2 regions of the Pseudomonas pergaminensis genome follow, and region 2 is predicted to be linked to the other one. Evidence: predicted binding sites of a transcription regulator. Region 2 holds the regulator's gene; the other holds the start of a gene.
The links. The regulator FliA, encoded in region 2, starts transcription of late flagellar genes. The targets are predictions, from matches to a motif close to CTAAAGTTTNNNNNNNNNNNGCCGNTAA.

Region 1: a site for FliA is predicted at 8,100-8,127, ahead of KUA23_RS00625 (methyl-accepting chemotaxis protein). Genes of this name have one in related genera too.

The regions. Positions count from the first base shown of each region.
Region 1 is NZ_CP078013.2:122,113-137,026, forward strand. Features, by position in the region: tRNA gene KUA23_RS00590 (tRNA-Ala) at 1-58, shown strand, start outside; rRNA gene KUA23_RS00595 (23S ribosomal RNA) at 308-3,199, shown strand; rRNA gene rrf (5S ribosomal RNA) at 3,357-3,472, shown strand; rRNA gene rrf (5S ribosomal RNA) at 3,582-3,697, shown strand; gene KUA23_RS00610 (TonB-dependent siderophore receptor) at 3,888-6,374, opposite strand; gene KUA23_RS00615 (FecR domain-containing protein) at 6,466-7,449, opposite strand; gene KUA23_RS00620 (sigma-70 family RNA polymerase sigma factor) at 7,446-7,961, opposite strand; gene KUA23_RS00625 (methyl-accepting chemotaxis protein) at 8,241-10,121, shown strand; gene KUA23_RS00630 (SRPBCC family protein) at 10,166-10,624, opposite strand; gene KUA23_RS00635 (amino acid adenylation domain-containing protein) at 10,643-14,020, opposite strand; gene KUA23_RS00640 (diiron oxygenase) at 14,017-14,914, opposite strand, start outside.
Region 2 is NZ_CP078013.2:4,772,732-4,787,645, forward strand. Features, by position in the region: gene KUA23_RS21535 (DUF2802 domain-containing protein) at 297-689, opposite strand; gene KUA23_RS21540 (chemotaxis protein CheW) at 690-1,172, opposite strand; gene KUA23_RS21545 (CheW domain-containing protein) at 1,253-2,047, opposite strand; gene KUA23_RS21550 (ParA family protein) at 2,047-2,835, opposite strand; gene motD (flagellar motor protein MotD) at 2,887-3,774, opposite strand; gene KUA23_RS21560 (flagellar motor protein) at 3,790-4,530, opposite strand; gene KUA23_RS21565 (protein-glutamate methylesterase/protein-glutamine glutaminase) at 4,530-5,660, opposite strand; gene KUA23_RS21570 (chemotaxis protein CheA) at 5,709-7,913, opposite strand; gene KUA23_RS21575 (protein phosphatase CheZ) at 7,925-8,713, opposite strand; gene KUA23_RS21580 (chemotaxis response regulator CheY) at 8,732-9,106, opposite strand; gene fliA (RNA polymerase sigma factor FliA) at 9,275-10,015, opposite strand; gene fleN (flagellar synthesis regulator FleN) at 10,012-10,845, opposite strand; gene flhF (flagellar biosynthesis GTPase FlhF) at 10,951-12,267, opposite strand; gene flhA (flagellar biosynthesis protein FlhA) at 12,280-14,394, opposite strand; gene KUA23_RS21605 (cold-shock protein) at 14,556-14,759, opposite strand; gene KUA23_RS21610 (S1 domain-containing protein) at 14,792-14,914, opposite strand, start outside.

The DNA of each region.
Region 1 (14,914 bases), 2.0 Mb from region 2:
GGAGAGCGCCTGCCTTGCACGCAGGAGGTCAACGGTTCGATCCCGTTTGGCTCCACCACTACTGCTTCTGAAAGTTTTGAAAGCTTAGAAATGAGCATTCCATCCAAGTGATGGTGAATGTTGATTTCTAGTCTTTGATTAGATCGTTCTTTAAAAATTTGGGTATGTGATAGAAAGATAGACTGAACGTTACTTTCACTGGTAACGGATCAGGCTAAGGTAAAATTTGTGAGTTCTCTTAATTGAGAAATTCGAATTTTCGGCGAATGTCGTCTTCACAGTATAACCAGATTGCTTGGGGTTATATGGTCAAGTGAAGAAGCGCATACGGTGGATGCCTTGGCAGTCAGAGGCGATGAAAGACGTGGTAGCCTGCGAAAAGCTTCGGGGAGTCGGCAAACAGACTTTGATCCGGAGATGTCTGAATGGGGGAACCCAGCCATCATAAGATGGTTATCTTGTACTGAATACATAGGTGCAAGAGGCGAACCAGGGGAACTGAAACATCTAAGTACCCTGAGGAAAAGAAATCAACCGAGATTCCCTTAGTAGTGGCGAGCGAACGGGGACTAGCCCTTAAGTGGCTTTGAGATTAGCGGAACGCTCTGGAAAGTGCGGCCATAGTGGGTGATAGCCCTGTACGCGAAAATCTCTTAGTCATGAAATCGAGTAGGACGGAGCACGAGAAACTTTGTCTGAATATGGGGGGACCATCCTCCAAGGCTAAATACTACTGACTGACCGATAGTGAACTAGTACCGTGAGGGAAAGGCGAAAAGAACCCCGGAGAGGGGAGTGAAATAGATCCTGAAACCGTATGCGTACAAGCAGTGGGAGCAGACTTTGTTCTGTGACTGCGTACCTTTTGTATAATGGGTCAGCGACTTATTTTCAGTGGCGAGCTTAACCGAATAGGGGAGGCGTAGCGAAAGCGAGTCTTAATAGGGCGTCTAGTCGCTGGGAATAGACCCGAAACCGGGCGATCTATCCATGGGCAGGTTGAAGGTTGGGTAACACTAACTGGAGGACCGAACCGACTACCGTTGAAAAGTTAGCGGATGACCTGTGGATCGGAGTGAAAGGCTAATCAAGCTCGGAGATAGCTGGTTCTCCTCGAAAGCTATTTAGGTAGCGCCTCATGTATCACTGTAGGGGGTAGAGCACTGTTTCGGCTAGGGGGTCATCCCGACTTACCAAACCGATGCAAACTCCGAATACCTACAAGTGCCGAGCATGGGAGACACACGGCGGGTGCTAACGTCCGTCGTGAAAAGGGAAACAACCCAGACCGTCAGCTAAGGTCCCAAAGTTATGGTTAAGTGGGAAACGATGTGGGAAGGCTTAGACAGCTAGGAGGTTGGCTTAGAAGCAGCCACCCTTTAAAGAAAGCGTAATAGCTCACTAGTCGAGTCGGCCTGCGCGGAAGATGTAACGGGGCTCAAACCATACACCGAAGCTACGGGTATCACGTAAGTGATGCGGTAGAGGAGCGTTCTGTAAGCCTGTGAAGGTGAGTTGAGAAGCTTGCTGGAGGTATCAGAAGTGCGAATGCTGACATGAGTAACGACAATGGGTGTGAAAAACACCCACGCCGAAAGACCAAGGTTTCCTGCGCAACGTTAATCGACGCAGGGTTAGTCGGTCCCTAAGGCGAGGCTGAAAAGCGTAGTCGATGGAAAACAGGTTAATATTCCTGTACTTCTGGTTATTGCGATGGAGGGACGGAGAAGGCTAGGCCAGCTTGGCGTTGGTTGTCCAAGTTTAAGGTGGTAGGCTGAGATCTTAGGTAAATCCGGGATCTTAAGGCCGAGAGCTGATGACGAGTTAACTTTTAGTTAACGAAGTGGTTGATGCCATGCTTCCAAGAAAAGCTTCTAAGCTTCAGGTAACCAGGAACCGTACCCCAAACCGACACAGGTGGTTGGGTAGAGAATACCAAGGCGCTTGAGAGAACTCGGGTGAAGGAACTAGGCAAAATGGCACCGTAACTTCGGGAGAAGGTGCGCCGGTGAGGGTGAAGGACTTGCTCCGTAAGCTCATGCCGGTCGAAGATACCAGGCCGCTGCGACTGTTTATTAAAAACACAGCACTCTGCAAACACGAAAGTGGACGTATAGGGTGTGACGCCTGCCCGGTGCCGGAAGGTTAATTGATGGGGTTAGCTAACGCGAAGCTCTTGATCGAAGCCCCGGTAAACGGCGGCCGTAACTATAACGGTCCTAAGGTAGCGAAATTCCTTGTCGGGTAAGTTCCGACCTGCACGAATGGCGTAACGATGGCGGCGCTGTCTCCACCCGAGACTCAGTGAAATTGAAATCGCTGTGAAGATGCAGTGTATCCGCGGCTAGACGGAAAGACCCCGTGAACCTTTACTATAGCTTTGCACTGGACTTTGAATTTGCTTGTGTAGGATAGGTGGGAGGCTTTGAAGCGTGGACGCCAGTTCGCGTGGAGCCATCCTTGAAATACCACCCTGGCAACTTTGAGGTTCTAACTCAGGTCCGTTATCCGGATCGAGGACAGTGTATGGTGGGTAGTTTGACTGGGGCGGTCTCCTCCTAAAGAGTAACGGAGGAGTACGAAGGTGCGCTCAGACCGGTCGGAAATCGGTCGTAGAGTATAAAGGCAAAAGCGCGCTTGACTGCGAGACAGACACGTCGAGCAGGTACGAAAGTAGGTCTTAGTGATCCGGTGGTTCTGTATGGAAGGGCCATCGCTCAACGGATAAAAGGTACTCCGGGGATAACAGGCTGATACCGCCCAAGAGTTCATATCGACGGCGGTGTTTGGCACCTCGATGTCGGCTCATCACATCCTGGGGCTGAAGCCGGTCCCAAGGGTATGGCTGTTCGCCATTTAAAGTGGTACGCGAGCTGGGTTTAGAACGTCGTGAGACAGTTCGGTCCCTATCTGCCGTGGACGTTTGAGATTTGAGAGGGGCTGCTCCTAGTACGAGAGGACCGGAGTGGACGAACCTCTGGTGTTCCGGTTGTCACGCCAGTGGCATTGCCGGGTAGCTATGTTCGGAATAGATAACCGCTGAAAGCATCTAAGCGGGAAACTAGCCTCAAGATGAGATCTCACTGGAACCTTGAGTTCCCTGAAGGGCCGTCGAAGACTACGACGTTGATAGGTTGGGTGTGTAAGCGCTGTGAGGCGTTGAGCTAACCAATACTAATTGCCCGTGAGGCTTGACCATATAACACCCAAGCAATTTGACTACTCTAACGAGCATCAGATTGCGGTGTGTGAAGACGAAATGAACCGAAAGTTCGACGTTCACAAAACACCGAAAGCTGTCACATACCCAATTTGCTGAAGCGAGGCCATCTGGCCACGACTCAGTACCCGAATTTCTTGACGACCATAGAGCATTGGAACCACCTGATCCCATCCCGAACTCAGCAGTGAAACGATGCATCGCCGATGGTAGTGTGGGGTTTCCCCATGTGAGAGTAGGTCATCGTCAAGATTAAATTCCAGAACCCCTGTTTGCTAACGCAAACAGGGGTTTTGTTTATGTAGAAGTCCATGAATTTCACCGGCACGTTGCTAGCGCAACGGTCTGGTACACAGAATTTCTTGACGACCATAGAGCATTGGAACCACCTGATCCCATCCCGAACTCAGCAGTGAAACGATGCATCGCCGATGGTAGTGTGGGGTTTCCCCATGTGAGAGTAGGTCATCGTCAAGATTGAATTCCGAAACCCCTGTCTGCTAACGCAGACAGGGGTTTTGTCGTTTAGGGGCCTGGCGATCCAGTTTCTTGCCCTTCTGCGGTGACGCGAGCCACTCTCGCGTAGTAAACCGAGGAGAAGCCGCAGTTAGAAACAAAAAAGCCAGCACCTGACATCAGGCGCTGGCTTGGGTGAAACACGGGCGAATCAGAACTGGTAACTCACCGTCGCGCTGACGTTTCGCTCTTCCCCCAAATAACAGAAGTTCAGGCTGGCACAAGAAGCCACGTAGGTCTCATTGGTAAGGTTGTTGGCATTGAGTCTTACATCGACGCCCTTCAGTCCAACCTTACCCAGGTCATACCCTACAGAGGCATCAAACAAGGTGTAAGAAGGTACCTTCATTGTGTTTTCCGCATCCGCCCAGCTATAGCCCACATAGCGCAATCCGCCTCCAAGCCTCAAGCCATCGAAGGCACCCTGATTAAATTTATAGTCAGCCCAAACGGACGCCATGTGACGCGGGGCTTGAGTCGGAGAGTTGCCCTGGTTCTCAATCAGATTGCCAGCTGTGCTCAGGGTGCTCACCATCGACTTGGAGTATTCAATGTCAGTAAAGGTGTAGCTGCCCAACAGCTTCAAGTTCTCAGTCAGCTGCATATGGGATTCCAACTCCAACCCCTGCGATCGCACAGCCCCTACAGCACGATAAAAGTTTTCCTGGGGCAGCTTGGTCGCAAGGTTTTCCTGGTCGATACGAAACCACGACGCGGTAAACAGATTGTCCGTGCCTGGCGGCTGGTATTTCAGCCCCACCTCCCACTGCGTCCCATCAGTAGGTGCCAACGGGTTGCCGGCGCTGTCTGAATAGGAGTTGGGATTAAAGGATTCGGAATAACTGACGTAGGGCGCCAGGCCGTTATCAAACAGATACAAGGCCCCCGCACGCCCAGTGAGCTTGGTGCGCTTGTCGCTTATTTCCGTGCCAACCGGCCGGCTCGTCTCGGCGATCCGGTTTTCGTCGGAGGTCTCTACCCAGTCCTGCCTTAGCCCCAGGGAAAACCGCCACTTATCCATTTCAATCAGGTCTTGCAGATAGACGCCAGTCTGCTCCAGCCGGCGCAGATAACTGGTTGGGTTGTAATAGCTGATAGAGGAATTGCCATACACAGGATTGAATGCGTTGATTGGCTGCAGTGACCCGCTCGTCCAGTCCACTACGGTTTTACGCCGCTGATAGTCGGCACCCATCAACACCGTGTGTTTAGTCGCCCCTGTGAAAAACTCGGCCTGCAGCATGTTATCGATGATGAACGCATGCAGCTTCTCATCACCCCCCGAATAGTAGCGGTTCAGCTCATTGCTGGTCGGTGTGGTCCACCCATAGCCATACACCTGATCCAACTTCACCTTGGAGTCCAGGTAACGGAAGTTCTGTCGCGCAGTGAAAACATCATTGAAGCGATGCTCAAACTGATAGCCAAAGGACTGCTGGTCTCGCTTGTAGCCATCGACCCCCGGTTCACCCTCAAAGAAGTGACTGGAGATCCTCTGGCCATTGCGTTGATGCAGCGCACCATCGGCCGGCATACCGCTGTGATAACCACCCTCTGGGTCGTGCTGCAGATAAGCCTGGAGCGTCAGCGAGGTGTCATCGGTAAAGTCGATGCTCAACGTCGGCGCCAGTGCGTAGCGCTTTTCCTTGGCGTGGTCGAATTGAGTGTCGGATTTATCCGCTAACCCCGTTAGTCGATAGGCGACGCGCTTGTCGTCATCTACCGGACCGCTGAAGTCAAAACCCATACCGCGTTGACCATTGCTGCCGACTGTCGCCTGAACCTGATGATAAGGCTCGAACAGGGGCTTCTTGCTGGTAAGCGCTACTAAACCGCCAGGTGAACTACGCCCATACAACACGGAGGAAGGCCCCTTGAGAATGTCTATACGTTCCAGGAAATACGGGTCTACCTGCATGGTGCTGTAGGTGCCGCTGTCCCCCATGGACTTCAAGCCGTCGAGGTAGATGTTATCCACCGATCCATCGTTGAAGCCACGCATTGCCACATAGTCATACCGGTGCGTCGCGCCGTAGGGGTTGGTCAACACACCAGGCGTGTAGCGCATGGCTTGAGCGACTGTCTGCGAGCCTTGGTCATCCATCTGCTCGCGCGTGACCACCGAGACGGTTTGCGAGGTCTCCAGCAAGGCCGTACTGGTCTTGGTTGCGATCTGGCTGTGAGTCGCGTTGTAGCCGTCCATGCTTCCCAACGCATTGCCCAATGCAAAGCCCTTGATATCAGTGGTTGGCAACGTCAGGGCGCTACTTTCCTGCACGGCCTGCAATACAAAACTCACACCGTCTTCAGAAACGGCCTGCAGCCCTGAGCCATTGAGCAGCTGATTCAACCCCTGTCCGGCAGAATATTCCCCCAGCAGCCCTGCTGACTGGCGACCTTGGGTTTGCGCGGGCGTGCTGGAAAGGGTAATGCCTGCCTGCCGCGCAAACTGGTTGAGCACCTCACCCAGTGGGCCTGCCGGTATCTCGTAGCGTTGATTGACCTGCGAGATACCGGCCTGTGCAGCCATACCGGCGATCGGCGTCATGCTGATGCCCAATGCGGTGGACATTAATGCCACGCGTACGGCTTTTCCCAATAACGGGTAGGAAGAGTTGTGGTGGAAACACGCAGTCATGATCAGGTTCCGTAGAGGCCGGTGAGGGCAGATTGATAGGCTTACTGTCTAAGCCGGACTCACGGAAAAAAGCCGCCAAAAAAACAAACGATCAGGCCGACCGTTCCACACTCACCCACCAACGCGTGCGGTAACGCACTTGAACCGGCAACGTTCGCGCCAGGATCGCCAGCAATTGATCGGTGTTCTCCAGGCGGAAGACCCCCGATAGCCGCAAATCAGCTACCTCTACCGCGCAACCCAGGTAACCCGGTCGATAACGCCCAACCTCTGATAGAAAATCCGCAAGACGCATATCCCGCGTCACGATCAGCCCATCGGTCCAGGCGCCAATGTCCATGGCCAGAGGCGGAGCAAGGGTGGCTTGGGTCTGACGCACGAGGTAGTTATCGCCGGCGTGGGCCTGGGTCGACAACCCATTCGGCTGGTGTGGTGAATGGATGGCCACGTTGCCGCTGACCACGCTTAACCGCGTGCAGTCACTGGTTTGGTGGACAGCGAAACGTCCGTCGATACCTTCGAACAAGCCGTGACGTGTTTGAACCAACAATGGCGCCGAGGCAGCCGCACCGCACGTCACCAGGATTTCACCGCGCACCAGGGTTATCAGGCGCTGCTGAGGATTGAAGGCAAGGTCTACGGCACTGTCAGTATTAAGTTGCAGGCGCGTGCCATCGGACAACTGGATGCTACGACGTTCGCCGGTGGCGGTTGCGAAGTCGGAGGTCCAGCGCTGCCAGCCAGTCAGATCCCGGCTTACCCAGGCCGCTGAGCCAGCCACCAGCACGCCGGTCAATAGCTTCAACGCCTGTCGACGGCCCAACCCCTGCGCACTGTTTTCCAGCGCCACATGCGCGCCCGGAATCGCTGCCAGAGTGCCGCTCAACTCCTGTTGCAGCGCCTGTACCCGTTGCCAGGCCACTTCGTGGTCGTGGTGAGCTTCGCGCCACTGCTCACACTGCTCGCGCAGACGGACATTGGCACGGTTGTTACGCAGGCGCAGTGCCCAATTGATAGCCTGTTTGATCACCCGGGGATCGGGTCCGCAACGCGCGGCATTATCCATGGGTGTCATGTTTCATATCGCAGGACATAGCAATGGTAGAGCGCCTCGGCCACATAACGCTCCACTGAGCGCAGCGACACGCCCATGTGCATCGCGATTTGCTTGTGTGTCAGCCCATCGCACTGAGCCAGCAGAAATGCCTTACGCACCTTAGGCTTGAGACCCTCCAAAAGACGGGAAATATCTTCCAGTAATTCCAACACCAGCGCCCGCGCTTCCGCGCTCGGCGCCATTGCCTCGGGCAAATGGGCGATAGATTCGAGGTAAGCCCGTTCGATCTCTTCGCGGCGCCAGTGATCAATCACCAACCCTCGTGCAATGGTGCGCAAAAATGCCCGGGGAGCCTTGAGTTCAAAGCGTTCGGTTTTCTGCAGCAGGCGTACAAAGGTGTCTTGTGCTAAGTCGGCAGCATCCGCCGCGTTGCCCAGACGGCTACGCAGCCAGGTGTTCAGCCAACTGTGATGGGTGCAATACAGCGCCTGAACAGCGTTTTCACACGGGAAGTACTCAGCAGACGGCATTCAAGCGAGCTCGGCCAAACGTCACAAATGATAATTAGTCGCATTGTTCGGGAGGGAGAAAAATTTTGCAACACCGATCCTCGTCGAGTAACCACTTGTCGGTTTCCTACGTTAAAAGAGGATCTATCTCACAATTTTCTAAGTTTTGCCGCGGCTTGGCCGAAAGCCTGACGAGCCATGCGTGCACCGAAATAGAGCGGCCCGAGAGTCCGCCTATCGCGTTACATGGAATGTTCCACTCGGCACGCTCACCCCCCTTTGGCAAAAGAAGTCGATGAAATGAATCTCAAGTTCAGTCATAAAATTCTGTTGGCCGCGTCAGGCGTCGTGGTTCTGGCCTTCGCGTTATTCACCCTCTACAACGACTACCTGCAACGCAGCATCATTACGCAGAACCTGGAGTCGTCCATCCAACAATCCGGTGAACTCACCGCCAGCAGTGTTCAGAACTGGCTCAGTGGTCGAATACTGGTGCTCGAAAGCCTCACGCAAAACGTTGCCCACCAAGGTAGTGGTGCCGACCTTCCCGGTCTGGTCGATCAAGCGGCATTCACTTCGAACTTCCAGTTCACCTACGTTGGCCAAACCAACGGCGTGTTCACCCAGCGCCCCGACGCGAAAATGCCCGATGGCTATGACCCCCGTCAGCGCCCTTGGTACAAGCAGGCAGTGGCCGCAGATAAACCCATGCTCACGCCACCCTACATGGCCGCAGTGGGTGGACAGATCGTGACCATCGCCATTCCGGTGAAAAAGAACGGTGAATTGCTCGGCGTCGTCGGCGGTGACCTGAGCCTGCAAACCTTGGTGAAGATCATCAACTCGGTGGACTTCGGCGGTATCGGCCACGCATTCCTGGTCAGCGGCGACGGCCAAGTCATTGTCAGTCCTGATCAGGACCAAGTGATGAAGAACCTCAAGGACATCTACCCCGGCACCCAAGTGCGTATCGACAAGGTCAGCCAAGACGTCGTCCTCAATGGGCAGGACCGCATCCTGTCCTTCACCCCTATCAGTGGTTTGCCTGGCGCAGATTGGTATATCGGCCTGTCGATTGATAAAGACAAAGCCTACGCGCCGCTGGGCAAGTTCCGAACTTCCGCGTTGATTGCCATGCTGATCGCCGTGGTCGTGATCGCCGTGCTCCTGAGCTTGCTGATCCAAGTCTTGCTGCGCCCCCTCACCACCATGGGCGTAGCGATGCAGGACATTGCCCAGGGCGAGGGTGACCTGACCCGTCGCCTGGCTGTCACCAGCAAGGACGAATTCGGCGAGGTCGGCAGTGCGTTCAATCAATTTGTAGAGCGCATCCACGCTTCGATTTCGGAAGTGTCTTCGGCAACCCGCCAGGTACACGACTTGTCCCAGCGTGTAATGGCCTCGTCCAATGCCTCTATCATCGGTTCCGATGAGCAGAGTGCACGCACCAATAGCGTGGCCGCAGCGATCAATGAACTGGGTGCCGCTACCCAGGAAATCGCGCGTAACGCCGCGGATGCTTCACAGCACGCCAGTGGTGCCAGTGAGCAAGCCGACGATGGGCGCAAAGTGGTGGAGCAAACCATTCTTGCGATGTCGGAGCTGTCGCAGAAGATCAGCTTGTCCTGCACCCAGATCGAAACCCTGAACGCCAGCACCGACAACATTGGTCACATCCTTGATGTGATCAAAGGCATCTCCCAGCAAACCAACTTGCTGGCGCTTAACGCGGCCATCGAGGCAGCGCGTGCGGGCGAGGCCGGTCGAGGTTTTGCAGTGGTCGCGGACGAGGTGCGCAACCTGGCTCATCGAACCCAGGAGTCGGCCGAGGAGATCCACAAAATGATCACCTCGCTGCAAGTGGGCTCGCGTGAAGCGGTCACCACCATGAACGCCAGCCAGACCTCCAGCGAAGAAAGCGTAGAGGTCGCGAACCAGGCCGGTGAGCGCCTGGTCAGCGTGACGCAGCGGATTGTCGAGATCGACGGAATGAACCAGTCCGTGGCTGCCGCCACCGAAGAACAAACTGCCGTGGTGGAAACCCTCAATGTGGACATCAACCAGATCAACTTGCTGAACCAGCAGGGCGTGGCCAATCTGAATGAAACCCTCAAGGATTGCGATGCCCTGTCGCAGCAGGCCAATCGGTTGAAGCAACTGGTCGATAGCTTCAAGATCTAACCCGCTGACTGAATGGCGGGAGCGACGCGCGTCGCTCCTGCCGCTTAGCCAAGCAACCGGCGAACGTTGTCCAATGCGCCGTTGGCGAAGCCCTGCACAAACTGTTCAAACCCTGGGCTCACCTCCTCTGTGGGCTCAGCAATAATTGTCCATGTCACCCTGGAGCGCTCCTTTTCAAGCGCTTCCACATGCATCGCCGCCCATAACCTGGCCACGCCCAGTGTGTTGTAGATTGTGGTCCAGGTCATGTGCATGGCCTGTTCGTCCCGGCTATTGAGCTGTTCCACGACACAGTTACCATCGCGGAAAAATTTAGTCCGCAATGCGCCCACGCCTGAGCCGGTCATTTCGATATGCATCAGGTCCGGAATAAACACATCGAAGCCGGCAAACTGCCCCACCATCGCCCACAGGCGAGAGGCACAGCAGTTGACCGAGACGGACGCCACTATCGGCAGGCCGTTCGGATTGCGAATTAACGTATCGGGTTGCAGCAGTTTCATGAGGTTGTCCTGAGGCGTTCAAAGAAAGCCGATGGTCTTGAGGTAGTTGCAGCCTTTGCTCAACAACGCCGGGTCTTTTTCGGGGTAGCGTGCCCCCATCTGCTGGATACCCTGTCGTGCGTTGTCGTGGCGAATCATCGATGTGTCGCCGATGTCTTCGTCGAGGCGATCGAGGTAGAAACCGAGCACGCCAAACAGTGCGTTGTCCTGGTTTACCGTTCGCAGCGCCTGTTGCCACTGCGCGATACTCACCCGCTTGAAACGGTGCCCCGCTCGATTGAACGCATCCAGGTAGTCCTCCCAGCTCAACGGCTCGGGGTTATGCAGGTTGAACACATGCCTGTCGGCCTGAAAGCGGCTGCTGTGGAATGCAATGAAGCGCGCCAGGAAGTCCACCGGCATCAGGTCGAAGTTCAGCGTCAACCGAGGCATCAGGCCCAGTTGCAGTGACCCCTTGAGCATCAGCATCAGACGATTTTTTTGCGGTTGGCAGGCACCATTGTGACTGTTGAAACTGATGTTGCCGGGTCGATGGATATTCACCCAGGCGCCGCGCTCCACCGCACGACCCAGTTGGCGCTCGGCAACCCATTTGGACAGGTTGTAGCCATTCTTGATGTACAGCGGCAACGTCGTTGCAGCGGGCGCTTCGAGGACATAACCCTGCGAGTCGACAGCGCTCGAAGCGGACAGTGTCGAGATAAAGTTGAGGACCTTCTTGCTGTGGGTCTCACACAGGCACAGGCATTCGAACAGGGGGGCAACGTTGTCCCTGGCCAGAGATGTATAGTCCATCACGTGATTGACCCGTGCTGCGTTGTGTATCAGCACCCCGAAATCCTGGGCGATAGCATCATACGCGTCGCTGGCCAGGCCCAACCGAGGGAGGCTGATATCGGCGGCGAATACCTGCACCCTGCTCAGGTCCAGATGTTCCAGGCGGTACTCACGCAACGCCTGAGTGAATCGTGCCATCGCCGACTGTCCCGGCGTCTCACGTACCAGGCACGCCACGGTCGTTGCACCTGCGGCCAGCAATGCCTCGACGATATGAACACCAACAAAACTGTTGGCCCCCGTCACGATCACTTTGTGTGGGTCGCCTGCGCGGTCCTCTGGCAGCGTGTTGAACGTCCAGTCCCGTTGAGCATCGCGAGCAGCAGCATCGCAGGAAGCATCGGGTCGTTCACCGTTCTCCAGCAGCGTTGCGAGCGTACCAATCGTCGGTACTTCAATGAAATGACTCAGTGCGAAACTACGACCAAACTGCTCGCGAACGCGCAGCAACAACGTCGATAGCACAATCGAGTGGCCGCCGAGATCGAAGAAGCTCTCATCGATAGACACTTCACCCTCGGGCAGCGTCAACAGTTCGCTCCACAGGCGAGTCAACCGAACTTGAAGCGGGGTGTGTGCCGTGCCACCTTCCTCCTGCACGTTGGGCTGGAGCGGCACTGCCAGTAAGGCCTCACGGTCGATCTTGCCGTTGCTGGCGCACGGCATGCATGCCAACTCATCCCAGAAGCCGGGCCGCATGTAGTCGGGCAGCCACTGCCGCGCGTGTTGCTGCAGGGCCGCCAGGGTAGCCCCGGGTTCGGGTTGAGCGACAAAGCCACGGATCCTGCGGTCAGGGTCGATCACCACCGCCACTTGGCGATACAGCCGGCTGGTACGCAGGCACTGCTCAATCTCCTGGGGCCCGACCCGAAAGCCACGAATCTTCACCTGATCATCACGTCGTCCGCCCAGCATGATTCCATCGGCGGTCCACCGGGCCAAATCGCCGCTGCGGTAGGCGCGCAAGGGCTGGCCCCCAGGCACTGCAAGCTCCACAAAGGCACTGGTCGCCTGAGGTGGGTCGTTCACATAGCCCAGGCTTACGCCAGGCCCAACGATGTACACCTCACCCATCACCTCTTCATCGACCGGCTGCTGGTCGTCATCGAGGATCAACACCCAGCTGTTGGCGATCGGCCGGCCGAGATTGCGGTTGCTGTCGCCAGGTTGAAACGTACGATGGGTGATCATTACGGTGGCCTCCGTGGGGCCGTAGAGGTTGTGAAATTGGCACTGCGCCGCCAGGCGGTCGATGACATGGGGTTCGCAGACGTCACCCCCGGTCAGCAGGTGCGTCAGGCCCAGCGGTTGATCGGGCGGCAGAATGCTCAGCAGCGAGGGGGGCAAAAAGGCATGGGTAACGCGCTGACGTTGGAGCAGATCGAGCAGTTGCTGAGGGTCGTGTCGTTGCTCTGCGCTGGGGACGATCAACTCGGCGCCCGCTATCAGGGTAGGGACAATATCGATCAGGGACGAGTCAAAGCTCACCGGTGAAAACTGCAGGATACGGCTTTGTTCATCCAGGTTCATGCAGGCCCTGAACCAGGCCGCGAAATGTGCCAGGTTGGCTTGGCTGAGCAACACCCCCTTGGGATGGCCGGTGGTACCCGATGTATAGAGCGTCATGCAGGGCGAATCGAGGGCGGGCTGAGCGTGCATCAGCGGACGCAGCAAGTCGGTGTCCTGCGGGTCGACCTCGCGCACATCCAGTGTAATGAAGCGCTCTCGCAAGGGGTGCTGGCCGGCGTCCAGCAACACCCGGGCCCCTGCGTTCTCGAGCAAGGCCTGATGGCGTTGAGGCGGGTGGTCCGGAGCCAGCGGCAGATACACCGCGCCACAGCCCATAACCGCGAGAATACTGGCGTACAACGCTACGGACTTTTCCAGGCAAACCCCAACCACCGGTGGTGCCTGCGTGACGCCCAACACAGGGCTTAACCGTTGCTGAATCATGAGGGCCTGCACGTGCAACTCGCGGTAAGTCACCACGCTGCTGTCGATGTTCAGCGCCCGCCTATCAGCGAATTGGTGAAGGCTGGCCTGCAACCGTTCGATCACAGGCACCTGGGCCTCCCGCATGACAGCGAGGTCTTCGGTGCGGTTGAATCGGTGAACAAATGCCAAGGCGTCAAGCGCGTCCAAACCCTGCTCGGGCCATTCATTGGCGACCGCTTTGACGGAGAAATATCCGGGGTCGCGTGAAAAACCACTGACGTGCAGCGCAACCCATTCCATCATCGTTTGGGTCACTTGCTGGCGCAGGCGCTGGCCGTTTCCACTGGGCTCCGTTGCGACTTCAAGGACAGCCGCTAGTCGCCCCTCGGGCCCATAGGCGCGCAGTTGCAGTGCGGGTAACCCGCAGTCGGTCACTGGGCCAACCCCCAGGCGCAGGCCCAGCACTGAGGTTTGGTGTGCCGGGTTCGGCAACGACTGGCTGCCGTCATCGATCCACAGGTCCGAGCCGGCATCACTCAAGACATACCCATACTGCTCCAGCTCCCGCCTGATAGCCGCCAAGGCACTGCTGGTGCCGGAAAATCCGATGGTCAGGCGCCTCATGCTACCCTCCCGGCCACGTGCAAGTAGTCGGTCAGCCCTTGGGCCACACCTGGTGTCTGCAGCAAGCCGCTGTGTTGCAGGAAGCCCAGGATATTGCCCATCAAAGGATGCTGGCGGGTGATGGGGAAGGCCAGCGCCGCGACTTCATCGCGTAAGGCGTTGCGCAGGGGGCTGCTGATATCGAGGTGGTCGATCAACTGAAGGTCGAAGTTCTTTTGCAGGTCGTTGGTCAGGTACCGGGCCAGGAAAATCGGTAGCACCTTGGCAATGCTGTCGCGGTCGTCGGCGCTGGCAGCCTGCCAATACAGGCGTACCAAGCGCGTCCAGAATTGTGCGTGGCGGCCTTCATCGGCCAGGTGGTCGGCCATCAAGCCACGGACGGAGGCTTTGACGCTGGCGTCCTTGGAGAACGCCGCCACATCGTGGGTCACGGTATTTTCGGCAATGGCCACGCCGATCAGCGCGACGGCATCGTGCAGGTGAGGGGGTACCTGCGCCTGTGCCGCCGGCAGCGCTCGGCTCAATTCGATTTCCTGGGGTAGCGCCAGGGGTTGTATCCCCGTCATGGCCACGGTTTGCTGGAGGAAATCCAGTGCCACCAACGCGTGGTAGTCCTCGTCCACAACGATGGTCATCGCATCAATACGACAGGCAAGCGGGAAGGGCACCGAGAAGCGATTCTTGGCAATGCTGCGTGCCGTCTGGTCGACAATCTCGGTCTCGAATATCACCACGTCGTTGATGAATTTATAAAAGCTCTGTGCCAGGACAAAATCGCGCCACTGCGGGCAGTGTTCGATAAAGGTTGCACAAAGCACCAGGGGCTGGCGAAACAACGGGTAGATCAGCTTGTCATCATCCTCCAGCAAACGGCGAGGACGTGTGCGGATGGTT
Region 2 (14,914 bases):
AGCGAGTCGCTCTTGATCTTGATCTGAGGCGCCCCGTTAAACACGCTGGCCGAACGCAGGCTTTGGAGCGTGGGTAACCCGGCAGGACGCCGGGTTAGCCGCGCTGGGCCAAGGATGGCCCATCGCGGCGGCCCACGCTCCAAAGCCGGAGTGAGGGCACACCGAGCCTAAGCGAGGTGCCGAGTGTTGGGGCAAGAGCGTTTTGCTTACTTTTGCGCTTTTCAAAAGTGAGCCGCCGTAAGGGCGGAACCAATACCAGCCGTCACCGCAGCAACGGATATGTACTCACAACCCAATCAACTCTTATGCAACTTACTCATCAGTTGCGCTTCAGCCTGCGTCAACCCACATGACTGCGTCAGCTCATCCACCGTAGCCCCCATCCCCACCAACTTCGCCGCCTGCGCAAACGAAAGGCTCGACGGATCCCGCTGCTCAATCTGCGCCAGCTTGTCGGGCAACGGCGCAAGGATGGCGCGCAGTTCATGCACCTCATCCCCCACCTTCACCGCACTCTGCTGGTAATGATCAACCCGCTTGACCAACTCCAGAATGCGCCGGTCACGCACCGCATCACGCTCGGCCTGCTGCAGGAACAATTCGCGCTGCTGGCGCACATAGCGCAGCAGGAACGCCAGGGTCCCGGCCCACAACAGGGCCAGGACAATCACCGCGGCCTCAAAGAACAATCAGATGCTCTCCAGTTCCGACCATTCTTCTTCGCTCATCATCTTGTCCAGCTCAACCAGAATCAGCAGTTCGCCGTTCTTGTTGCATACGCCCTGGATGAACTTGGCGGACTCTTCGTTACCCACATTCGGTGCGGTTTCCACTTCCGATTGGCGCAGGTACACCACTTCCGCCACGCTATCGACCATGATCCCGACCACTTGCTTGTCGGCTTCGATGATCACGATACGCGTGTTGTCGTTGACCTCAGTCGGTACCAGGCCAAAACGCTGGCGGGTGTCGATCACCGTCACCACGTTGCCGCGCAGGTTGATGATGCCCAGCACATAGCTCGGCGCACCCGGTACCGGGGCGATCTCGGTGTAGCGCAGCACTTCCTGCACGCGCATCACGTTAATGCCATAGGACTCGTTGTCCAGTTTGAAGGTAACCCATTGCAGGATCGGATCATCCAAACCTTGTGCGGACGCTGACTTATTCATACCCCTGACCCCTTCAAATGCCGCATGACACGGCGTGTGTGCTTCGCTGACCGCATTCGCATGCGGCCCTTATTGTTCAATCAACTGCGTTTGTTCTGTGGCATCGCCTTGACCGCGCCACTGGCGATCAACTCGGCCAGTTCGGCGACGTCGAGCAACGCGCACATGTGTTCGATCACGGTGCCCGCCAGCCAAGGCCGTTGGCCCCGGTGGCTGCGCCATTTGATTTCGTTCGGGTCCAGGCGCAACGAGCGGCTGACCTGATGCACCGCCAGCCCCCACTCATAACCCTGCACCGAGATCACGTACTGCAAGCCTTGGCGGAAGTCGTCGCGATAGCGGTCGGGCATGACCCAACGCGCGGTATCCAACACTTTGAGGTTGCCCGCCTGGCTGGGCAGGATGCCGAGGAACCACTCCGGCTGCCCGAACAGCGGCGTCAGTTCCTGACCTTCCAGGGAGTAGATCGAGCCCAGGCACACCAGTGGTACCGCCAGGGTCAACCCGGCGACATCGAACAGCAGGCATTCGAACGGCTCGGCAGCCCAACTCGGACGCCCATCGCCAGTCACCGGCGGCGGGGTGATGCTCGGTGGCAGGTGCACTTCCACCACCGGCTCGACCACCACGGGCGCAACCACTGCCGGCGCGATCGGCACGATGACCGGGGCAACCGGCACAACCTGCGCGTCGCGGGCCTGCTCTTCCAGAACGGCCAACTGGAATTCATCCAGCGTGCTTTCCGGCTCTACAGCGGGCTCCAGCACCAGGATCGGTTCCGGCAATTCTTCCGCGGTCGCATCCTGCAGCAAGGCATCCAGGTAGGATTCCAGTGCCAGTTGCGGCCGGGTCTTGAGTTCTACGGGACGGTTCATCACGCCACCTGCGCCACAAGTTGCTGGGACAGCAGGTGCTTGAGCAACGCGCGGTAGGCCAGTACGCCTCGGCTTTTCGGGTCGAACTGCGACGGCGCCAGGCCGGCGCGGCTGGCGTCACGCAGGCGTGTGTCCACCGGGATGTAGCCGTTCCAGATGGTATCCGGGTAGGCATCGCGCAACACACGCAGGGTGCCGAGGGATGCCTGGGTGCGGCGGTCGAACAAAGTCGGCACGATGCTGAACGGCAGCGCCTGTTTGCGCGAACGGTTGATCATTGCCAGGGTGCTGACCATGCGCTCCAGACCTTTGACGGCCAGGTGCTCGGTCTGCACCGGGATCACCAACTGCTGGCTGGCCGCCAACGCGTTGACCATCAACACGCCCAGCAACGGCGGGCTGTCGATGATGGCGTAGTCGAAGTCCTGCCAGAGTTGCGCCAGGGTCTTGGCGATCACCAGGCCCAACCCGCTCTGCCCCGGCGACTGGCGTTCAAGGGTGGCCAGGGCGGTGCTGGAGGGCAGCAGGGAAATACTCTCGTTGCTGGTGGGCAGCAGCAGTTGCCCCGGCAAGTCGGCGGGCACGCTGCCCTTGTGCAGGAACAGGTCGTAGTTGCTGTGTTCCAGCGCATCCGGGTCGTAGCCGAAATAGCTGGTCATGGAGCCGTGAGGGTCCAGGTCCACCACGACCACGCGCTTGCCCGCCTCGGCCAGCAAGCCGGCTAAGGCGATGGAGGTGGTGGTCTTGCCGACCCCACCCTTTTGATTGGCAACTGCCCAGACTCTCATTCGGTTGGTTCCTCCCGGCAGGCACAGGCGCGACCGAGACATTGCATAAGGTTATTGAGCCGGCGACGGAGAATTGACGGCGCTCTGACGAACCGGCGGTTTTACAGGGGGCGGTGCAGTTTGTGTGCCAGCCCGCTTCAAGGCGGCATCCGGTGTCGCATTGGCGGTACCGGTGCCGGTCAGGCTGCGGCGCACATCCAGGTTGCGCGAGACCACCAGCACCACCCGACGGTTACGTGCGCGCCCCTCCACCGTGGCGTTATTGGCCACCGGCTGGAACTCGCCATACCCCACCGACGCCAGGCGCCCAGGGTTCACACCCTGCATCGCCAGCATGCGCACGATGCTCGCGGCACGTGCCGAAGACAGCTCCCAGTTGGTCGGGTACTGCGCGGTGCTGATCGGAAAATTGTCGGTAAAGCCTTCCACGTGGATCGGGTTCTCGAACGGCCGCAGGATCGCCGCCACCTTGTCGATGATAGTGAACGCCTGGTCACTGGGCATCGCATCGGCACTGGCAAACAGCAGGCTGGAGTTCAGCTCGATCTCCACCCACAGCTCGTTGCCACGCACGGTCATCTGGTTGGAGCTGATCAAATCGCCGAACGCGGCGCTGATGTCATCGGCAATGCTTTTCAGCGGATCGCTGGTTCCACCCACGCCTGCGGCGGTTTCATCGCTGTCGTTGACCAACGGTTTGGCCGGCGTCACGGTCTTGGGCCGTTCTTCGCCGATGGGGATCGGCTTGAGGGCGCGGTCGGCATCGTTGAACACGCCGATCAGCGCCTGGGAAATGACTTTGTACTTGCCTTCGTTGATCGACGAGATGGAGTACATCACCACGAAAAACGCGAACAGCAAGGTGATGAAGTCCGCATAGGACACCAGCCACCGCTCGTGGTTGACGTGTTCTTCAGGCTCGCGACGGCGACGGCTCATAATCGATATCTCCCATCAATCCATGAAGCCCTGGAGCTTCAATTCGATGGAGCGTGGGTTCTCACCCTCGGCGATCGACAGGATGCCTTCCAGCAACATCTCGCGGTAACGCGACTGGCGCATGGCAATCGACTTGAGCTTGCTGGCCACCGGCAACAGCACCAGGTTGGCACTCGCCACGCCATAGATGGTGGCGACAAATGCCACGGCAATGCCGCTGCCCAGTTGCGACGGATCGGCGAGGTTGCCCATCACGTGGATCAAGCCCATCACCGCACCGATGATGCCGATGGTCGGCGCGTAGCCGCCCATGCTTTCGTAGACTTTGGCGGCGTTGATGTCGCGACTTTCCTGGGTGTAGAAATCCACCTCCAGGATGCTGCGGATCGCTTCCGGTTCGGCGCCGTCCACCAGCAATTGCAGGCCTTTGCGTGCGTAGCTGTCCGGCTCGGCGTCAGCCACGCCCTCCAGGCCCAGCAGGCCTTCCTTGCGCGCGGTGAGGCTCCAGTTGACCACGCGATCAATGCCACCTGGCAGGTCCACGCGAGGCGGGAAAATGATCCATATCAGAATCTGCATGGCGCGCTTGAACGAGCTCATGGGCGACTGCAACAACGCCGCGCCCACGGTACCGCCAATCACGATCAACGCTGCCGGGCCGTTGGCCAATGCGCCGAGGTGACCGCCTTCGAGGTAGTTGCCGCCGATGATCGCGACAAACGCCATGATGATGCCGATCAGGCTCAATACATCCATCAGAGGCAGGCCTCCACCAGATGCTTGCCGATGTCGTCCAAGCTATAGACGGCGTCGGCCAGGTCCGCCTTGACGATGGCCATGGGCATGCCATAGATCACGCAGCTGGCTTCGTCCTGGGCCCAGATTGCGCTGCCGCCCTGCTTGAGCAGCCGCGCGCCTTCACGGCCATCGGCGCCCATGCCGGTGAGGACCACCGCCAGAACTTTGTCGCCGTAGGACTTGGCCGCCGAACCAAAGGTGATGTCCACGCAGGGTTTGTAGTTCAGGCGCTCATCGCCCGGCAGGATTTTGATCGCGCCACGGCCGTCCACCATCATTTGCTTGCCACCCGGCGCCAGCAACGCCAGGCCAGGACGCAGGATGTCGCCATCCTCGGCTTCCTTGACACTGATGCGGCACAGCTTGTCCAGGCGCTCGGCGAATGCCTTGGTGAACGCCGCAGGCATGTGCTGGATCAGCACGATCGGCGCCGGGAAGTTGGCCGGCAGTTGGGTCAATACGCGTTGCAGGGCCACCGGGCCGCCCGTGGACGTGCCGATAGCCACAAGTTTGTAGGCCTTGCGCTTCGGCGCAGGCGAATGGGCAGTCGCAGGCGCAGCAGCGCGAACCGGCGCCACGGCAGGCCGTGCAACCGGCGCAGGCGCTGGACGAGCAAACGATGACGTCGGTGCAGCCGGTGCTGCAACCGGTGCAGGCGTCGGCGCTGGCGCGCTGAACAGGCTGCGACGGTTACTGCGCGAAATGCTGTGCACTTTCTCGCACAGCATTTGCTTGACCTTCTCGGGGTTGCGCGAGATGTCTTCGAAATTCTTCGGCAGGAAATCCACCGCGCCAGCGTCCAGCGCATCCAGGGTGACCCGGGCGCCTTCGTGCGTCAGCGAGGAGAACATCAACACCGGGGTCGGGCAGCGTTGCATGATGTGCCGAACTGCCGTGATGCCATCCATCATCGGCATCTCGTAGTCCATGGTGATCACGTCCGGTTTCAACGCAATGGCTTGATCAATCGCCTCTTTGCCGTTGGTGGCCGTGCCGACCACCTGGATCGTTGGATCGGCGGAAAGAATTTCCGAGACGCGGCGGCGGAAGAAACCCGAATCGTCCACCACCAGGACCTTGACTGCCATAAACACTCCGTTAGGCGGGGCGGGCACTACCGCCCTGCCCCACCAGAATCAAATACGCCGAGCGGCGTAACGCTTGAGCATGCTCGGAACATCGAGAATCAGCGCGATCCGACCGTCACCGGTGATGGTCGCACCCGACATGCCCGGGGTTCCCTGCAGCATTTTGCCCAAAGGCTTGATGACCACTTCTTCCTGGCCAACCAGTTGATCGACGACAAAGCCGATCCGCTGGGTGCCCACGGAGAGAATCACCACATGGCCTTCGCGCTGCTCTTCGTGCTTGGCCGATGCCACCAGCCAGCGCTTGAGGTAGAACAGTGGCAACGCCTTGTCGCGTACGATCACCACTTCCTGACCGTCCACCACGTTGGTGCGCGACAGGTCGAGGTGGAAGATCTCGTTGACGTTGACCAGCGGGAAGGCGAAAGCCTGGTTGCCCAGCATCACCATCAGGGTCGGCATGATCGCCAGGGTCAACGGCACCTTGATCACGATCTTGGAGCCCTGGCCCTTGGTCGAGTAGATGTTGATCGAGCCGTTGAGCTGGCTGATCTTGGTCTTCACCACGTCCATGCCGACGCCACGGCCCGACACGTCGGAAATCTCGGTCTTGGTCGAGAAGCCCGGGGCGAAGATCAGGTTGTAGCACTCGGTGTCGGTCAGGCGGTCGGCGGCGTCCTTGTCCATCACGCCGCGCTTGACCGCGATGTTGCGCAATATGGTCGGGTCCATGCCTTTGCCGTCGTCAGTGATCGACAGCAGGATGTGGTCGCCCTCTTGCTCGGCGGCCAGGATCACCTTGCCGTTGCGCGACTTGCCCGAGGCTTCGCGCTCTTCCGGGGTTTCCACGCCGTGGTCGACGGCGTTGCGCACCAAGTGGACCAGCGGGTCGGCCAGGGCCTCGACAAGGTTTTTGTCGAGGTCGGTTTCTTCACCCACCAGTTCCAGGTTGATCTCTTTCTTCAGCTGACGCGCCAGGTCGCGAACCAGGCGTGGGAAGCGGCCGAAGACTTTCTTGATCGGCTGCATCCGCGTTTTCATCACGGCGGTCTGCAGGTCGGCGGTCACCACGTCGAGGTTCGACACGGCCTTTTGCATGGCTTCGTCGCCGCTGCTCAAGCCCAGGCGTACCAGGCGGTTACGCACCAGTACCAGTTCGCCGACCATGTTCATGATGTCGTCCAGGCGTGCGGTATCAACCCGCACGGTGGTTTCGGCTTCACTGGCAGGCTTCTCGGCCACCGGTGCTGCAGCGGCACGCGCCGGAGCCGGTGCTGGCGCTGCGGCTGGCGTGGCAGCTGGCTTGGCGGCCGGGGCCGGCGCTGCGGCTTTGGCGGCCACCGGTGCAGCGGACGCGACCGCTGCGGCCGGGGCCACTTCGCTGAACTTGCCCTTGCCGTGCAATTCGTCCAGCAGGGACTCGAACTCGTGATCGGAGATCAGGCCGTCGCCCGCCGGTGCTGCATTGGCAGCGGCAGGCGCCGCAGCCGTGGCGGCGACTTCCGGCAAGGCGTCGGCCACGAAGGTGCCCTTGCCATGCAGTTGGTCGAGCAACGCTTCAAATTCGTCGTCGGTAATGTCGGTGCTGGCACTGGCGGCAGGCGCCTCTGCAGCAGCAACCGGTGCGACAGCATCGGCCGCAAACTGGCCTTTGCCATGCAACTGATCGAGCAGGGACTCGAACTCAGCGTCGGTAATGTCTTCGCTGGTCGGTGCTGCGACGGCAGCCGCCGGCGTCTCTGCCTCGGCCTTCACGGCACTGAGGGAGTTGAGCAGCTGTTCGAACTCGCTGTCGGTCACATCCGGCTCGGCTTGCGCCACGGGCTCCGGCGCGGCTTCCACCACAGGCGCAGCCGAGGTGTCGGCAGGTTCTGCCAGGCGCGCCAGCGCGGCCAGCAGTTCCGGGGTGGCCGCGGTGATCGGGGCACGTTCGCGCACTTCGCTGAACATGCCGTTGACCGCATCCAGCGCTTCGAGAATCACGTCCATCAGTTCCGAGTCGACGTGCCGCTCACCCTTGCGCAGGATGTCGAACACGTTCTCGGCGATGTGACAGCACTCCACCAGCTCATGGAGCTGGAGGAAGCCGGCGCCCCCTTTTACAGTGTGAAAACCGCGAAAAATTGCATTGAGCAGGTTCGCATCATCCGGGCGGCTTTCCAGCTCGACCAGTTGTTCGGACAGTTGCTCTAAAATTTCGCCGGCCTCTACAAGGAAATCCTGAAGGATTTCTTCATCGGCGCCGAAGCTCATGTGGGTGCTCCTTAGAAGCCTAAACTGGATAACAGGTCATCTACGTCATCCTGACCTGACACAACGTCTTCACGTTTATCGGCATGAATCTGCGGACCTTCACCCTTGGCGAGATGTTTTTGTGGATCTTTTTCCGAGAGGATCGCTTCGCGGTCATGTTCAATGCCGGCAAAGCGGTCAACCTGGCCTGCCATAAGCACCAATTTGAGCAAGTTGCTTTCCACTTCGGTGACCAACTGGGTCACACGCTTGATCACCTGGCCGGTGAGGTCCTGGTAATCCTGGGCGAGCAGAATGTCGTTGAGGTTGCTGGAAACCGTGCGGTTTTCCTGCTCGCTGCGTGACAAGAACCCATCGACCCGACGCGCCAATTCACGAAACTCTTCAGCCCCCACTTCCCGGCGCATGAAGCGGCCCCAGTCAACGCTGAGGGCCTGGGCTTCATTGGCCATGCCGTTGACCAGAGGCGTGGCGTTTTCCACCAGGTCCATGGTGCGGTTGGCCGCCGCCTCAGTCAGCCTGACCACGTAGGACAGGCGTTCGGTGGCATCAGTGATTTGCGAAATTTCTTCGGCCTGGGGCATATGCGGGTCAATCTGGAAATTGACGATCGCACTGTGCAGCTCGCGTGTGAGCTTGCCCACTTCCTGGTACAGGCCGCGGTCACGGGTCTGGTTGAGCTCATGGATTAACTGCACCGCGTCGCCGAACTGGCCTTTCTCAAGGCTGTCGACCAACTGATGAGCATGCTTTTTCAGGGTCGACTCGAAGTCTCCCTGTGACGTTTCTTTATGCTCCATAGCTCCCCCGCGATGGCATTAGCCGTGGATGCGTTCGAAGATTTTTTCGATCTTCTCTTTCAAGGCCAAGGCAGTGAATGGCTTGACCACGTAACCGTTAACCCCGGCTTGGGCGGCTTCGATGATCTGCTCACGCTTGGCTTCGGCGGTCACCATCAGCACAGGCAGGCTGCGCAGCTTTTCGTCAGCGCGCACGTGGCGCAGCAAGTCGATGCCGGTCATGCCCGGCATGTTCCAGTCCGTTACCAGAAAGTCGATGCTCCCGCTGTTGAGGATCGGAATCGCCGTAATGCCGTCATCCGCCTCGACCGTGTTAGTGAACCCAAGGTCACGCAACAGGTTTTTTATGATCCGCCGCATCGTTGAGAAGTCATCAACGATGAGGATTTTCATGTTCTTGTCCAATTCGACCTCCAAGCAGTCTTAAACGCGCCCAGCACCTGGACGCGCCATTTCAATCAACAGGCATTACACAAAAAGGACTGCCGGGGGCACCACGGGTCGAACCCGCGAAGGCTGCTTGCCCTCGCGGTATCGTCTACAGTGTCCCCACACTGCCTGTCAGCGCGCTCGCCACTCTCCCAAACGCCCCCGCAAGCGGGCTGCGCACTGGCTGTGCAACTGGCTGACCCGCGATTCGCTGACCCCCAGGACCTCACCGATTTCCTTGAGGTTCAGCTCTTCGTCGTAGTACAGCGCCAACACCAGTCGCTCACGCTCCGGCAAATTGGCAATCGCGTCCGCCAACGCCCCCTGGAAACGCTCATCTTCCAGGTCACGCGATGGCTCCATATGAGCGCTCGCGCCGTCCTCGTGCAGCCCTTCGTGTTCGCCGTCCTGCAAGAGGTCGTCGAAACTGAACAGGCGGCTGCCCAAGGTATCGTTCAAAATCCCGTAGTAATCGTCGAGACTCAATTGGAGTTCGGCCGCAACTTCGTGATCTTTAGCGTCGCGACCGGTTTTTGCTTCAATTGCGCGAATTGCGTCACTGACCATGCGCGTATTGCGATGCACCGAACGCGGCGCCCAGTCACCTTTGCGCACTTCATCGAGCATCGCGCCACGTATGCGGATACCCGCGTACGTCTCGAAACTCGCCCCCTTGCTCGCGTCGTATTTGGTCGACACTTCGAGCAGGCCGATCATGCCCGCCTGGATCAGGTCTTCGACCTGGACGCTGGCGGGCAGGCGTGCCAGCAAGTGATAGGCGATACGCTTGACCAGGGGCGCGTAGCGCTCGATCAATTCGCCCTGGCTGTCACGGGCAGACTTCTTGTACGCGTTGTAGCCGGTCGCTGTCATAGCACGGGTCCTGCGCTCGTCTGATGCACCAATCGCTCGACGAAAAACTCCAGATGCCCCCGAGGGTTGGCGGGCAACGGCCAGGTATCGACCTTCTGGGCAATAGCCTTGAACGCCAATGCGCATTTGGAACGAGGGAACGCTTCGTAGACTGCACGCTGCTTTTGCACAGCCTTGCGCACACACTCGTCGTAGGGAACTGCGCCGACGTATTGTAAGGCGACATCGAGGAAGCGATCCGTGACCTTGGTCAACTTGGCGAACAGATTGCGCCCTTCCTGCGGGCTCTGGGCCATGTTGGCCAGGACGCGGAAGCGGTTCATGCCGTAGTCACGGTTAAGCAGTTTGATCAGGGCATAGGCGTCGGTGATCGAGGTGGGTTCGTCGCAGACCACCAGCAACACTTCCTGTGCAGCACGCACGAAGCTGACCACGGACTCGCCGATCCCAGCGGCGGTGTCGATCACCAGCACGTCGAGGTTGTCGCCGATATCACTGAAAGCCTGGATGAGGCCGGCATGCTGCGCCGGGCTCAGGTGCACCATGCTCTGGGTGCCCGAGGCAGCCGGCACGATGCGGATGCCACCGGGGCCCTGCAGCAGCACATCGCGCAGCTCGCAGCGGCCCTCGATCACATCGGCAAGGGTGTGTTTGGGTGTCAGCCCCAGCAGAACGTCCACGTTCGCCAAGCCCAGGTCAGCATCCAGCAGCATGACGCGACGGCCAAGCTCTGCCAGGGCCAGGGACAAATTCACTGACACGTTAGTTTTCCCGACGCCACCTTTGCCGCCGGTCACCGCGATCACCTGTACGGGATGCATGCTGCCCATTTTATTTCTTTACCTTGTCTTGCTTAGACGCAGGCTACATGGCTTGGCCGCGTGAATCGCTTGCAGACCATCGATGTAGATACATTTCACGGTGTTCATCCTGACTCAACCCACCCGCTTTGCCGGGTTGTGGTAAAGGTCGGCGAACATATCGGCCATCGCTTCCTCGCTAGGCTCTTCTTGCATTTGCACGCTGACTGCACGGCTGACCAACTGATGACGGCGCGGCAGATGCAAATCATCCGGGATCCGCGGCCCGTCGGTCAGGTAGGCGACCGGCAATTCATGACTGATGGCCAGGCTCAGCACCTCGCCCAGGCTCGCGGTTTCATCGAGCTTGGTGAGGATGCAACCGGCCAGGCCACAACGCTTGTAACTATGATACGCAGCGGTAAGAACCTGTTTCTGGCTGGTGGTTGCAAGCACCAGGTAATTTTTCGACTTGATGCCACGCCCCGCCAGGCTTTCCAACTGCATGCGCAATGCCGGGTCGCTGGCTTGCAGGCCGGCAGTGTCGATCAGCACCACGCGCTTGCGCAGCAAGGGGTCCAGGGCGTTGGCCAGGGACTGGCCCGGGTCGACATGGGTCACCGACACATTGAGGATCCGGCCCAGGGTCTTGAGCTGCTCCTGGGCACCAATACGGTAGCTGTCCATGCTCACCAGCGCGATATTCTGAGCGCCGTACTTGAGCACGTAACGAGCCGCCAACTTGGCCAGGGTGGTGGTCTTGCCCATGCCGGCAGGGCCGACCATGGCGATCACACCACCCTCTTCCAAGGGTTCGATTTCCGGGGTGACGATCATCCGCGCCAAGTGGGCCAGCAACATGCGCCAGGCTTGGCGAGGCTCTTCGATTTCAGTGGTCAGGGCCAGCAGGTCGCGAGACAACGGGCCAGACAGGCCGATACGTTGCAAACGACGCCACAGGTTGGCCTGCTGCGGCTTGCTGCCTTGCAGTTGGGTCCAGGCCAGCGAGCCAAGCTGCACTTCAAGCAGTTCGCGCAGGCCGTTGAGTTCAAAGCGCATCGAATCAAACACGCGCTGGTCAACCGCAGGCGCCGGAGCAGGCGCAGCAGGACGCGGCGGTTCTTTGAAGGTGGGCTCGACCAGCGGCTCGGCAGCGGTCAGCGGCAAGCCGGCGAACAATTGGCGGTTGGTGGTGGCATCGCTGTCGCCGCGCATGCTCAGTTCAGCCTGGGCCGAGACAATCCGCGAAGCGGTCTTGCGCAGCTCGTCTTCGAGCTCCATGTTCGGCACGCGCGGCGCCAGGGCCTGGGGTGTGTAGTCCAGGGCAGCCGTCAGCTCGACACCGCCGGCAATACGACGGTTTCCGATAATCGCGGCGTCGGCGCCCAGCTCATCACGAACCAGTTTCATGGCCTGACGCATATCGGCGGCGAAAAAACGCTTAACTTGCATAACCCACTACCCTCAGCCGTTGGGCCCTACTGTCGCGACGATAGTCACTTGCTTGTTGTCAGGAATTTCCTGATAAGCCAAAACGTGCAAATTCGGTACTGCCAAGCGTCCAAACCGCGACAACATCGCCCTGACCGGGCCGGCCACCAGCAGTATCACCGGCTGGCCCTGCATTTCCTGGCGCTGTGCGGCGTCAATCAACGAACGCTGCAGTTTCTCAGCCATGCTTGGCTCCAGCAGAACGCCCTCTTCCTGGCCTTGTCCTGCCTTCTGAATACTATTGAGCAATATTTGTTCCAACCTTGGTTCCAAGGTGATCACAGGCAGCTCGGAGTCAAGCCCTACAATGCTTTGGACGATTGCACGCGACAATCCGACGCGCACCGCAGCCACCAGGGCGGCAGTATCTTGACTCTTGGCGGCATTGTTGGCGATGGCCTCTGCAATGCTGCGAATGTCGCGTACCGGCACCTGTTCGGCCAGCAGCGCCTGCAACACCTTGAGCAATTGCGACAGCGACAGGATGCCCGGCACCAGTTCTTCGGCGAGTTTTGGCGAAGCTTTGCCGAGCAAACCCATCAATTGCTGGACTTCCTCGTGGCCGATCAGCTCGTGGGAGTGCTTGTACAGGATCTGGTTGAGGTGGGTGGCGACCACCGTGCTGGCGTCCACCACGGTGTAACCCAGGGACTGTGCCTGGCTGCGCTGGCTGATTTCTATCCATACCGCGTCCAGGCCAAAAGCCGGATCTTTGGCGGTGATGCCGTTGAGGCTACCGAACACCTGCCCCGGGTTGATCGCCAGTTCGCGGTCCGGGTAGATCTCGGCTTCGGCCAGGATCACGCCCATCAGGGTCAGGCGGTAGGCGCTCGGGGCCAGGTCGAGGTTGTCGCGGATATGCACCGTGGGCATCAAGAAGCCCAGGTCCTGGGACAGTTTCTTGCGCACGCCCTTGATCCGCGCGAGCAATTGGCCGCCCTGGTTGCGGTCCACCAGCGGGATGAGGCGGTAGCCGACTTCCAGGCCGATCATGTCGATCGGGGTCACGTCGTCCCAGCCCAGCTCCTTGGTTTCCTGGGCGCGGGCCGGGGATGGCAGCAGTTCCTGCTGACGCGCGATCTCTTGCTGGGCCTGGACCTTGACCGCATTCTGCTTTTTCCAGAACAGGTAGGCACCGCCAGCCGCCATGGCCGCCATGCTCAGGAACGACACGTGAGGCATGCCCGGCACGATCCCCATGATCGCCATGATGCCTGCCGCCACGGCCAGGGCCTTGGGCGAGGCAAACATCTGCCGGCTGATCTGCTTGCCCATGTCTTCGGAGCCCGACGCACGGGTCACCATGATCGCCGCAGCTGTGGATAACAACAGTGATGGCAATTGCGCCACTAAACCGTCACCGATGGTCAGCAGCGCGTACACCTTGCCCGCATCGCCGAAGGTCATGCCGTGCTGGAAGATCCCCACGGCCATGCCGCCGATAAGGTTGATGAACAGAATGAGCAGGCCGGCGATGGCGTCACCGCGCACAAATTTGCTGGCACCGTCCATGGAACCGTAGAACTCAGCCTCCTGGGCGACTTCCAGGCGACGGGATTTGGCTTGGTTCTGGTCGATCAGGCCGGCGTTGAGGTCGGCGTCGATGGCCATCTGTTTGCCGGGCATCGCGTCGAGGGTAAAACGCGCGCTCACTTCGGAGATGCGCCCGGCGCCTTTGGTGACCACCACAAAGTTGATGATCATCAGGATCGCGAACACCACGATACCGACCACGTAGTTACCGCCGATCACCACCTCACCGAAGGCCTGGATCACCTTACCGGCGGCGGCGTGGCCGTCCTGGCCGTGCAGCATGACCACACGGGTCGACGCTACGTTGAGCGCCAGGCGCAGCAGGGTCGCCACCAGCAGAATCGTCGGGAATACCGCAAAATCCAAGGGCCGCAGGGCGTACACGCAGACCAGCAACACCACCACAGACAGGGCAATATTGAAGGTAAAGAACACGTCGAGCAGGAACGGCGGCATCGGCAACATCATCATTGCCAGCATCACCAGCAACAACAACGGCACACCCAGATTGCCTCGCGAGAGGTCAGTCAGGGTGCTGCGGGCGTTGCCGAGCATTTGAGAGCGATCCACCACCGGTATTCCTCGTGTCCTTTGAAGCAAAGTTTTGACGCAATTGGGCGTCTTGCAGGCGGTATTGCAAGAAGCCTTCCAACTTTTGCTCTAAGGGTCAGATCGCTCTCAGGGGCATTGCCTTGAAACCATCGGTGAGGACGAAACTACAAGGGTTTGACGTTATCGGCCTGGGGGCCTTTTGGGCCTTCAACGATGTCGTATTCGACTTTCTTGCCTTGTTCGAGGGTTCTGAAGCCATCGGTTGTTATTGCGGAATGGTGGACAAATACATCTGCGCTTCTATCGTCCGGCGAAATAAAACCAAACCCCTTGTCCGCGCTAAACCACTTCACCGTACCTGTTGCCATTACCTTTCTCCCGGCCGCTCGCTCGATGCCCCCTATGGAGATCGCGAGATGAGCTTGATATTGAACGCATAAATCCCTTTGGGCCGCTGGATCCTCGATAACTGCACGTGCAGGCCATTCTTCAGCCAGACCCCGGCTGAACTGAGAAGGTCAAC